One region of the Desulfosporosinus sp. BICA1-9 genome, then DNA from elsewhere that is predicted to be linked to it. Evidence: riboswitches for the same ligand, from Rfam matches in the RefSeq annotation. Region 1 holds a riboswitch; the other holds the start of a gene.
The links. Region 1 has a riboswitch for cobalamin ahead of JL57_RS26610 (DUF2162 family putative transporter). Riboswitches for the same ligand answer to the same signal wherever they lie in the genome.
Positions count from the first base shown of each region.

Region 2: linked by a shared signal. The riboswitch ahead of JL57_RS32080 (hypothetical protein) and the one ahead of JL57_RS26610 (DUF2162 family putative transporter) in region 1 are both predicted to bind cobalamin.

Region 1 is NZ_JUEE01000213.1:55,772-60,561, reverse strand. It holds cobalamin riboswitch at 705-889, shown strand; cobalamin riboswitch at 1,192-1,378, shown strand; gene JL57_RS26610 (DUF2162 family putative transporter) at 1,508-2,221, shown strand; gene JL57_RS26605 (MotA/TolQ/ExbB proton channel family protein) at 2,229-2,900, shown strand; gene JL57_RS26600 (DUF2149 domain-containing protein) at 2,878-3,183, shown strand; gene JL57_RS26590 (cobaltochelatase subunit CobN) at 3,211-4,790, shown strand, end outside.
Region 2 is NZ_JUEE01000258.1:20,583-25,372, reverse strand. It holds gene JL57_RS32100 (FAD-dependent oxidoreductase) at 1-4, shown strand, start outside; gene JL57_RS32095 (hypothetical protein) at 30-458, shown strand; gene JL57_RS32090 (hypothetical protein) at 482-691, shown strand; gene JL57_RS32085 (L-2-amino-thiazoline-4-carboxylic acid hydrolase) at 713-1,210, shown strand; cobalamin riboswitch at 1,498-1,672, shown strand; gene JL57_RS32080 (hypothetical protein) at 1,775-2,584, shown strand; gene JL57_RS32075 (ECF transporter S component) at 2,604-3,119, shown strand; gene JL57_RS32070 (ABC transporter ATP-binding protein) at 3,136-4,790, shown strand, end outside.

The sequences.
Region 1 (4,790 bases):
AAAGGTGATGCGAGGGATACCGGAGGGCGTTAGACCGAGGATATGCTCGCCATCATCCTATTGACACGTGCACTACACCCAAACGCTTGAAGACTGCAAAGTCTCTTTTACTCCAGAGAGTTACCCCAAATTGAAAGAGAGTTTGCTTGGCTAGCGCCGAGCGTCCCGTTTCTCTAGGTGGGCTTCCCAAAAATTAACGTTTAGGTCATTGTTCGGATTTTTCAATGGCTTAGTTTGTTATGCCGTATTTTACAAACCGAAAATTAAAAGAAATAATCAGACAAACTCTTGACTTTTATTAGCTGGTCTTTTTATAGAATCAGAGTCTGGAATGTTAACAGTTTAAATCTGTTTTATCCCTCCTTCTTATTCATAACGCTATAGTAATACAGTGATATAATATTATTATTATGTTCATAATGCAACAACTATCCTAATTTATTTAAAATTTGGATATTAAGAAGCCCCAAGCTTTTCGCAGCATTGGTTTTCGGAAAATGGAAATTCAGGAAACCATTAGTCATTAGAAGGCAGTTTCTTTAAATTGTGAGGTTAAAGCCTATGGGTGACACCAACTCCGCAACTTGTAGAACAGGCCAGAGAGGGAATGGGTTTGAATAAGCCGTTCTTAACACAAGAGAGCGTTTTTCGGTGCCAACGGCACTTGACCATGTGTTGCTTTTGTGATAGATTTAATTTGTGAATTTTAATAGAGATGAGCAAGCGATTTTTCTTAGCCGAGAAATCATAACAGGAAAGCTGGTGTAAATCCAGCGCGGTCCCGCCACTGTAACGGGGAGTTTGTGCCACATCCACCGAGGAAACTTGGGAAGGAGGCACGAAACGAGGAACCTGAGCCAGGAGACCTGATTGCTCATATGCATTACTCACGATGGATGGGTGGCAGGAATTATTTAATTCAGCCCTTCATATTTTGGAGGGCTTTTGATATTTTTATGGGTACATATTTGGTTTCCCGAGGGAAATCGACCTTGAGGGTAAAAGTCTTGTTCAAGCGGGATCTGCTTTCAAAAATGCGAATGAGACTTGAAAGCGGAAGAGAACGTGATTCCGAGACAACCGATACATTGCTGTCTTTATGATTAGTGATGTGGGGTTGTCTCTTTATTTTTTATTAGGAGTGGAGGAGAAACGGAACCCCTTTAATATCGCTGGATATCTATAAAAACTAAATATTTAGGGAATTTAGGTACCGAAGTTTGAGAGCCTCGGTTTAAAAGGGAAGCAGGTGTAATTCCTGCATGGTCCCGCCGCTGTGATGGGGAAATGTTTCTATTATGCCACTGGAAGAGTCTGGGAAGGTATGAAACATTGATGATCCAGAGTCAGAAGACCTGCCTGAATGCTACACGCCAATAACTCTACGAGCGATAGAGGAGGTATTATTAGTGCTGAACAAATGTTTATCAGTATTTCTAGCCTCTTGACCAATCGGTTGAGAGGCTTTTTACGTCGAGTGGCTTATTCCGGAAGGAGGTGAAAAAGGATGTTAATTCTTAGTTTGTTGGTGGCCATTCTTATTTTAAGCATCAAAACAGGCTTGGTTTTAGGATCTTCCTGGTTAACCATACCTAAAATTTCTGGTTATGCAACAATTTTTGGCAGTTCTGTAGTTTTGTTAAGTTATATTTTTAACGAGAAATATCAGCTTATTGGAGATTTTATTGACAAATATACATTTGCTTTTGCATGCCTAACAGGTTTGCTTTTCCTTTACTTAGGGGTAGAACGTACTTGTATTTGTACTTGTGAAACAAAAACCCTTGGGATAAAACAAAAAATTAGTTATTGGCTGGGTTTTTTACCATGTCCCTTTTGTGTTGGAGCACTAGTTATATCTGTAATTTATACGGCGGGTGGTTTAAAGGTACCTTTGTATGCTGTATCTATCGCAACAGGTATTGCATTTTCTTTAGGTATCGTCTTAGTAAGCTGGATTTTACGAAGATTATTGACCCGATTTAATTTTGACGTAGCTAGTTTTTTTCATCAAGGGTTATTGTTTTTAGGCATTTTTACGTTGTTATCTGCTTTTTTAATTCCTAACATAGTGGCAACCATGCAAGACACTTTTATACCTATGGTATTAAGCTCCAAAAAAGAATTACTCTTATCTGCAGTTGGATTTTTTGTTCTTTTTGCGTTGGGGTTTGGCAAAGAAATGTTAACTGGTTTCAATAGTTTAAGTTGGAGGAGATGATTAGGAAATGGCTATGGTTGGTTCCCAGTATTTGAATCAAATTATGCATATTATTTCCCAAAGTTTAATGATACCTTGTTATGCTTTTTTACTTTATTTTGTAGTGACAGCTGTAATCGAGACAGGTGCCCTGATCGGGGAAATGGTTGGGGAGAAAAAAATACACAAGTTTAAAACAAAAGAGTTTTTGAGTAAATTACCAGAAACCCATAACCTTGAGCTTTATGTGGAAAATAGCGAATTGCCTATTAAACTAAAAAAAGTTGTCACAGAATTCCTAACCTTAGCTTCCGCAGAAGGAGCTCGTCAACGGATAGTCGCTCAAAATCTCTTGTGCGAGCAAGAAGATTTAATTGCTAAAAGAACTGAAAAAACAGACTTAATTTCTAAAATGGGTCCTTTGTTGGGTTTAATGGGTACTTTGATTCCTTTAGGACCAGGTTTGGTAGGCTTGGGTAAAGGAGATTTTAACATGTTGGCTCAGTACCTGATTGTTTCTTTTGATGCTACCATTATTGGTGTTTTTGCCGGTAGTTTAACCTTTACTATATCGAAGGTGCGTCGGCGCTGGTATGAACGCTACTTGAATGATTTGGATACGATTTTAGAAACAATTATTGAGGTGAGAGAGCATGTTGCGCAAACGGGGAAGAAAGTTGCAATCGGAGGAAGACTTTAATCCATTAAGCAGTCTGGCTAATCTAGCGGATGTTATGTTTGTTTTTAGCGTAGGTTTAATAGTTGCGTTAATTAATGTTTATAACGTCAGTCCTAGTAGTAGTAGTAGTAGTGCCGGTAAACCAAAACAAGCGATTGTTGATGTAAAACAAGGAAAAGAAATGGAAAGCTTACCGCAAGTTGACTCAAAAACAGGCAGCGGCTTTGAAGAAATGGGGACTGTGTTTAAAGACCCTAAAACAGGTAAATTAATTATGGTGCAACCGGTAGAAGAAGGTAAATAAGAACACGGGGGAGAGGGGAAAAAGAGCATGCTAAGAAAGAACATATTAAGTAGGTCTCGAAAGCCTTTTGCAATCTTGATGTTGTTTTTGATGGTCTTAAGTCTATTACCATCTATTGTTAGAGCTGATGACAATAGTGTAGATAGGATAGAGTTAAACCAGAACACGCTCAAAATGGCAGTAGGTTCAACTAAAACCTTGCAGGCAACAGTATATGATCAATTTGACGGAGTAATGAACGACCAAGAAATCACCTGGAGCAGTGAAGAAGATAAGAATGTGGCAACAGTAAAAGACGGGCTGGTAACGGCAGTTGGTGTGGGAACTGCGGATATAACAGCAACTAGTAATGGTAAAGCTGCAAGCTGTGAAGTAACAGTCGAGGAGATAAGAGTAGACAAGATAGAGTTAGACAACTCCTCAGTCAAGATTACAATCGGTTCACAGAAAACGTTGCAGGCAACGGTATATGACCAATTCAGCGGAGTAATGAACGACCAAGAAATTACCTGGACTAGTGATAATGAGGCTGTGGCAACAGTAGATGACGGACTGATAACGGCAGTAGCAGAAGGGGAAGCAACAGTTACTGCAGCCTGTGGAGAGTTGCTGGCAGAGTGTAAGATCAAAGTAATTAATGGTTATCCTGTTAACCTGGTTGTAATCACCGGTACCACAGGTTTCACAGCTCCGATGGTGGAAGCCTATCATAACCTTATTGAGAAAAGAAATCCACCCTACGAATTTGGGCTGAAAATTTTCGCTCCATCAGATTTAGAATCTCCTGAAAAAGTTGCCAAAGTTCAAGAGGCGATACTAAACTCGGATGCTATTTTATTAGAAATGATTGGTGCGAATAGAGATGCCATACTTCGCGATATTTTCAGTAATTGTTATTCTGCAAAATGGGAAAATGAGGGGAAGCAACCACAAATATATGTGCAGAGATCTGGAGAAAAAACAAAAGAAGGTCAATGGAGTACAACAGGATTTATTGTAGAGATCGTAAAAGAATTACAAGTACAAGTTAATAAGGACGATAATGACTGGAATCGCCTAAATGCCTATATTATAAACAGTGGTGTTAGTAACTGGGAACGTTTATTGTTATATTTAGCTTATAAAGATACTACTTCTGAAGATTTAGAGCCTATCAGTTTTGGAGGGGCTTTTGTTTACCATCCGGATGCAGAGGGACTTGGAATCTTTTTTCAACCCGAGGATTATTATAAATGGTACATGGAAAGACCGGAATATAATGCTAATGCTCCCTGGGTAGGTATTATCGGCTATGATTCATTTTATAAAAATGCAGATCAAGACTTATATACTTCTACAGTAAAAGCTCTGGAGAAAAGAGGATTAAATACTATTCTGCTTTATTCTCCAAGTGATAAAAGAATAGATTCGGTCCGAACTTTCTTCTATAGAGATCTTAATGCTGATGGAACCAAGGAACCGGCTATAGATACAATGATTTGTGGTGGTATCGGTTTTCAATTCTATAGTAAAAGCCAGGAACAAACTATAGCTTTATTTAAAGAAATGAACATACCAATTCTAACCCCAATCTATTCGTCGGATTTAGAAAAGTGGAAAATCGACCC
Region 2 (4,790 bases), on a different contig from region 1:
TTAGATGAGAGATACGGGGGTGAGCTATCGTGGTATCAACAGTCTATGAAAAGTTTTTAGATGCTGAAATCTGGCAAGCCATACTTGACCGCAGGCAGGAGATCTTTACTGACATGCTTCCGGGAGCCAGCTTAGGGATATTGCCCAAAAAAGAGTTTGAATCCCCCGTTGGAACCATGTTGATCTGGCGAAGGCAAGCCGATAAAATGGTAGTTGATTACCAATCCTTTACAGGTTTTCAGAATGCCAGTGTAGACCTATTGATGATAGCCGATGATGCAGCCCTAGAGTCCCTGCAGAGTAAAGCAGAGGATAATCCCTTTCATGAAATGAGAGAACAGATTCGCCAGGGCAGTATCCTCTATTATGTAATGAAAAACAAGAATGAACTACTAAACTTAGGCTATGAAGAGTTAGTAGAGGTTTTAGGGATTCCAATTCTGGGGGCTTGTCGTTAACCTTGAAACTGTTGGGGAGAGTTTTGAGTAGGCTTGAAGGAGCAGTGGTAGAAATGATTTTTTTAAATCCAAGTGGGGCCCCGGAACTCGGCTGTAGTGAGTGTAGTTGCCGTTGGTATGACCGTTTAACGAATAGTTGCTATGAGTGTGGTCAGGTAGTTTCTGAGCAAGAAATTGCGGAATATCAGGCAGCTTTGGAATTGTTTTATGCCGAAAGAGGCATTAAACCTTAAATCGCCTAAGGAGGAGTAAGCTTGTCAGAAATAAATGCTGATGTTATCAAGAAGCTGGAAAGAGATTGGCGTTCCATGATTTTCATTTCCCATGATTTTTTCCATCGCTGGAGAATGGTTCTGGAGGAAAAATTTGGAGCAGAGGAAACCGTCGCCTTAGTAGATCGCTTTTGGGAATCAGTTGGAGAGGGAACTGCGGAAAGTTATCTCAAGCGAGGACGAGATACTGCGGACCTAGAACAAATAGTCAATGCCTTTGTGCGAGCTAGTCTTGTCATGGGCGAAAGTGCAAAATCGGTCAAAGAAGGAAATGACGTTCTCCTCATCCATGATAGCTGTCCGTGGGTAGGTTCTTACAAGGATTACGGAGCACCGGGACAATGTCAAGCAGGGTGTGACAAGTGGTTTGAGACGGCGCTAAAGGCAATATCACAGGATTTCACTGTTCAAACAGATAGCTGTATGGCAGCAGGTGAAAGTACCTGTACTAGACGCTATTCTAGAAAGAATAATGGATAATTAGTCAGAGAGATGAAAGCTGGTGTGATTATTAGATCACCCAGCTTTTTTCATCTATAGCTTAAGTGGTTTTACGTAGATACAGTGAATTGACTAATTAAGTATATTCGAAATATTAACCAAAGTATCTCTCTAAGCATCTGCCATTACCAAGCCTAAGAAGCGCGTTATTAAAACTTTGACAATTACGGGATCCCGTAATGAATAAGTAGTCGAGCAAAAACCGAAAGAAAAGCTTGAATCTAGTCTTGTAATATTACGCATCTTGCATTAAAATAAATATAACTAAATACTCGTTTGTTACTGGTGCCCTTCAAAGGGAGAATAGGGAACTGGGTGAGAATCCCGGACGGACCCACCACTGTAAAGAGGAGACTTATGCTTTAACCACTGGGAAACCGGGAAGGTGCATAGAGTCTATGATTCTAAGTCAGGAGACCTGCCAGTAACGTAGTAAGTCATGAATTAAGGTAAAGTTCATGGTCAATTTTCTTATCATGTGGTGAAAAGAAAATTAGACTATGAACTTTTTTATTTACCTTTTTAGAAAAAGGGGGTGAAACATTGGGATACCTTGGTCGAGATGTTGAGGTTGTTTCGATAAATAATGCACAATATTTGGTGGCTTCCTGTGATTCCTGTGGTGCGATTGGTATGAAGGAATTAGATGAATATAAGGTTCCATGGACTATTACAGGAAGGTTAACGACACGGGTGGCTTTGCTGGAAGTCTTATCCACAGGGGCAGTGCCAGAATTAATGACTGTGGCGATTTCTAATGAGCCGTATCCCACAGGAGATGAAATATTAAGGGGGGTGAACGATGAACTAGAATCAGCCGGATTAAAAACTCTACCCATGGCGATCAGCACGGAAAAAAACATGACGACCCAGCAAACTGGGCTCGGAATCAGTGTGATCGGGGTGGCTGAGAAAAACAAGTTGCGTATTGGAACTGCTCAACGAGGGGATGACGTCTATTGTTTAGGGTTTCCTAAAGTCGGATCTGAGCTCAACAATCCAGAGGATCCAGAAATTGTACAAGTGAAAGCTATTCAGGCTCTCTTAGAGATCTCAAGTATTCATGACATAATTCCTGTAGGGTCTAGAGGGATACGATTAGAAGCAGAACTTATTGCCTCCACCATAAACACCCGATTGGACGTTGATTCTGCTTGTCCTCTCGACTTGGATAAATCGGCTGGACCTTCTAGCTGTGTTATATTTTCTTCTTCGTCTTTATTATCACAATCATCACTAATACCACTATCATTTCCAACATCTCTATCATCTACATCATCAAGTACGTTTGATCATCTCCTTTCATCAGAGTTTCCTTTATTGCCTTTAACAAGAATCGGTCATTTATACTAAATTTAAGGAGGAATTGTTTATGAATAATCTAGGTACAGAACAACAGGACATAAAACTCTCCGCTTGGAATGTCAAAAGACTATCGATTATGGCCATTTTTATTGCCTTAAGTGCTGTGGGAGCACTGATTAAGATCCCAAGTCCGGTTGGAACTATTGGTATGGATTCGGCACCCGGATTTTTCGCTGCGCTGGCCTTTGGAGGACTTACAGGGGCGATTGTTATTGCTTTTGGGCATTTGCTGACGGCAGCCGTTGTCGGATTCCCGATGACGATTCCAATCCATTTATATATTGCTTTACAAATGGCTTTATGGGCTGTAGCCTATCGCTGGGTAAATGAGAAGCTCGGTCTGATTCCGGCTGTTATCGTTGGAATTATCCTGAATGGAGTTGTATCATCCTTTGCCATGCTGCCGTTGATGGGTATGGGAGGGGTAATGGGCTTGATGCCTTTTCTCGTCGTCGGGGCAGCTCTCAACGTTATTATTTCGGCAGTAGCCTACAAAGCAATTAAGGGAAGTCGACTCATTTAGGTGATGAGGTGAAACCGTGGAAACCGTAGAAGCTGTAGGAACCCTAGAAACCGTGGAAACCGTAAAACCCGGTAAAAATGCTATTGAACTCAATAATGTTTCTTATTGTTATCCGAACGCCCAAGAACTCAGTTTGAAAAACATCAGCTTGACCGTGAAAAAAGGGAAATTTATCGTCTTAATGGGATCCACAGGAGCGGGAAAAACAACCTTGAGTTTGTGTCTAAACGGTCTAATTCCCCAGCTCCTGGAAGGAAAATTAACAGGACAGGTGAGCGTAGCTGGCAAGAATGTAGGGAAAACTGCAGTTCAGTCGATGTCCAAAGTTCTTGGGCTGGTCTTACAAGATCCAGAGACCCAAATTATCGGTCGAACGGTTGAGGAAGACACAGCATTTGGCCCCCGCAATTTTTTAGTTCCCTTCGATGAGATTAATCTGAGGGTCGATCAAAGCTTAGAAAAAGTCCGCCTCAAAGGGTATAACCAGCGCATATCTGAGGAACTTTCAGGTGGAGAAAAACAACGCTTGGCAATTGCGGGTGTGCTCGTGATGGAACCTGAAATTTTGGTGCTGGATGAACCAACTTCAGAACTCGACCCGATAGGACGATCAGAAATCTATCAAACGTTGGATGATCTACGACGGAAAAGGGATTTGACCATTTTGTTAGTTGAACACTCCAGCGAAGAACTGATTCACAAGGCCGATGAGGTCTTGGTACTTAAGCAAGGGGAAGTCGTCTGGAAGGGACTACCGACTGAACTCTTTCGCAATCTTCCCCTCTTGAGTCAGTTGGGGATAAAGCCGTTACCCGTCAGTCAGCTCGGCTGGGATTTCTACGAGAAGGGCTGGATTACCTTTGCAGAAATCCCTTTGGATATCCCATCAGCGGCAAACATAATTAGAGCGTTGTTACCTAAATACGGACATTGGCACAAACATGGGCATGTGCCAGTTCAAGAAGAGATAAAGAATCACCTGTTTAAGCAGGAACCATATTTGTTAGAAGCAGAAATCGCAGTTCAAGTCAGCGATCTATTTTACCAGTACAATTCAAGCCAGCCCGCTTTGCGAGGAATTAATCTGACGATTAAAACTGGCGAGTTCGTGGCCTTGATCGGGCAAAACGGTGCTGGAAAAACAACTTTAGCCAAACATTTTAATGGACTTTTAAAACCAACTCGTGGAGAGATTATCGTTGAGGGAATGAATACTTTACAATATGATTCGTCTGATTTATCAAAAACCATCGGCTACGTCTTTCAAAATCCCGATCATCAAATTTTTTCCGCTACTGTCGAGAAAGAATTAGAATTCGGGCTTAAAAATGCAGGCTACAAAGGTCAGGAAATCAAACAACGAGTGGATGAGGTCCTTCAGTATACTGGGTTAGAAAGATACCGTAGTGTTCATCCGTTTAGTCTGGGTAAAGGAGAACGGCAAATGATTGCCGTAGCTTCAATTCTTGCCTTAAAGCCTAAACTGCTGATCATCGACGAACCGACCACTGGCTCGGACTGGGCAGGTGTTCAGTCAATGATGGCTTTGATATGTAAACTCCACGCTGCAGGGACCACAATTATCATGATTAGCCATGATATGGACTTAGTTGCCCAACATGCCAAGCGGGTTATAGTCATGAAAGAGGGCGGGGTTATGTTAGATGGTAC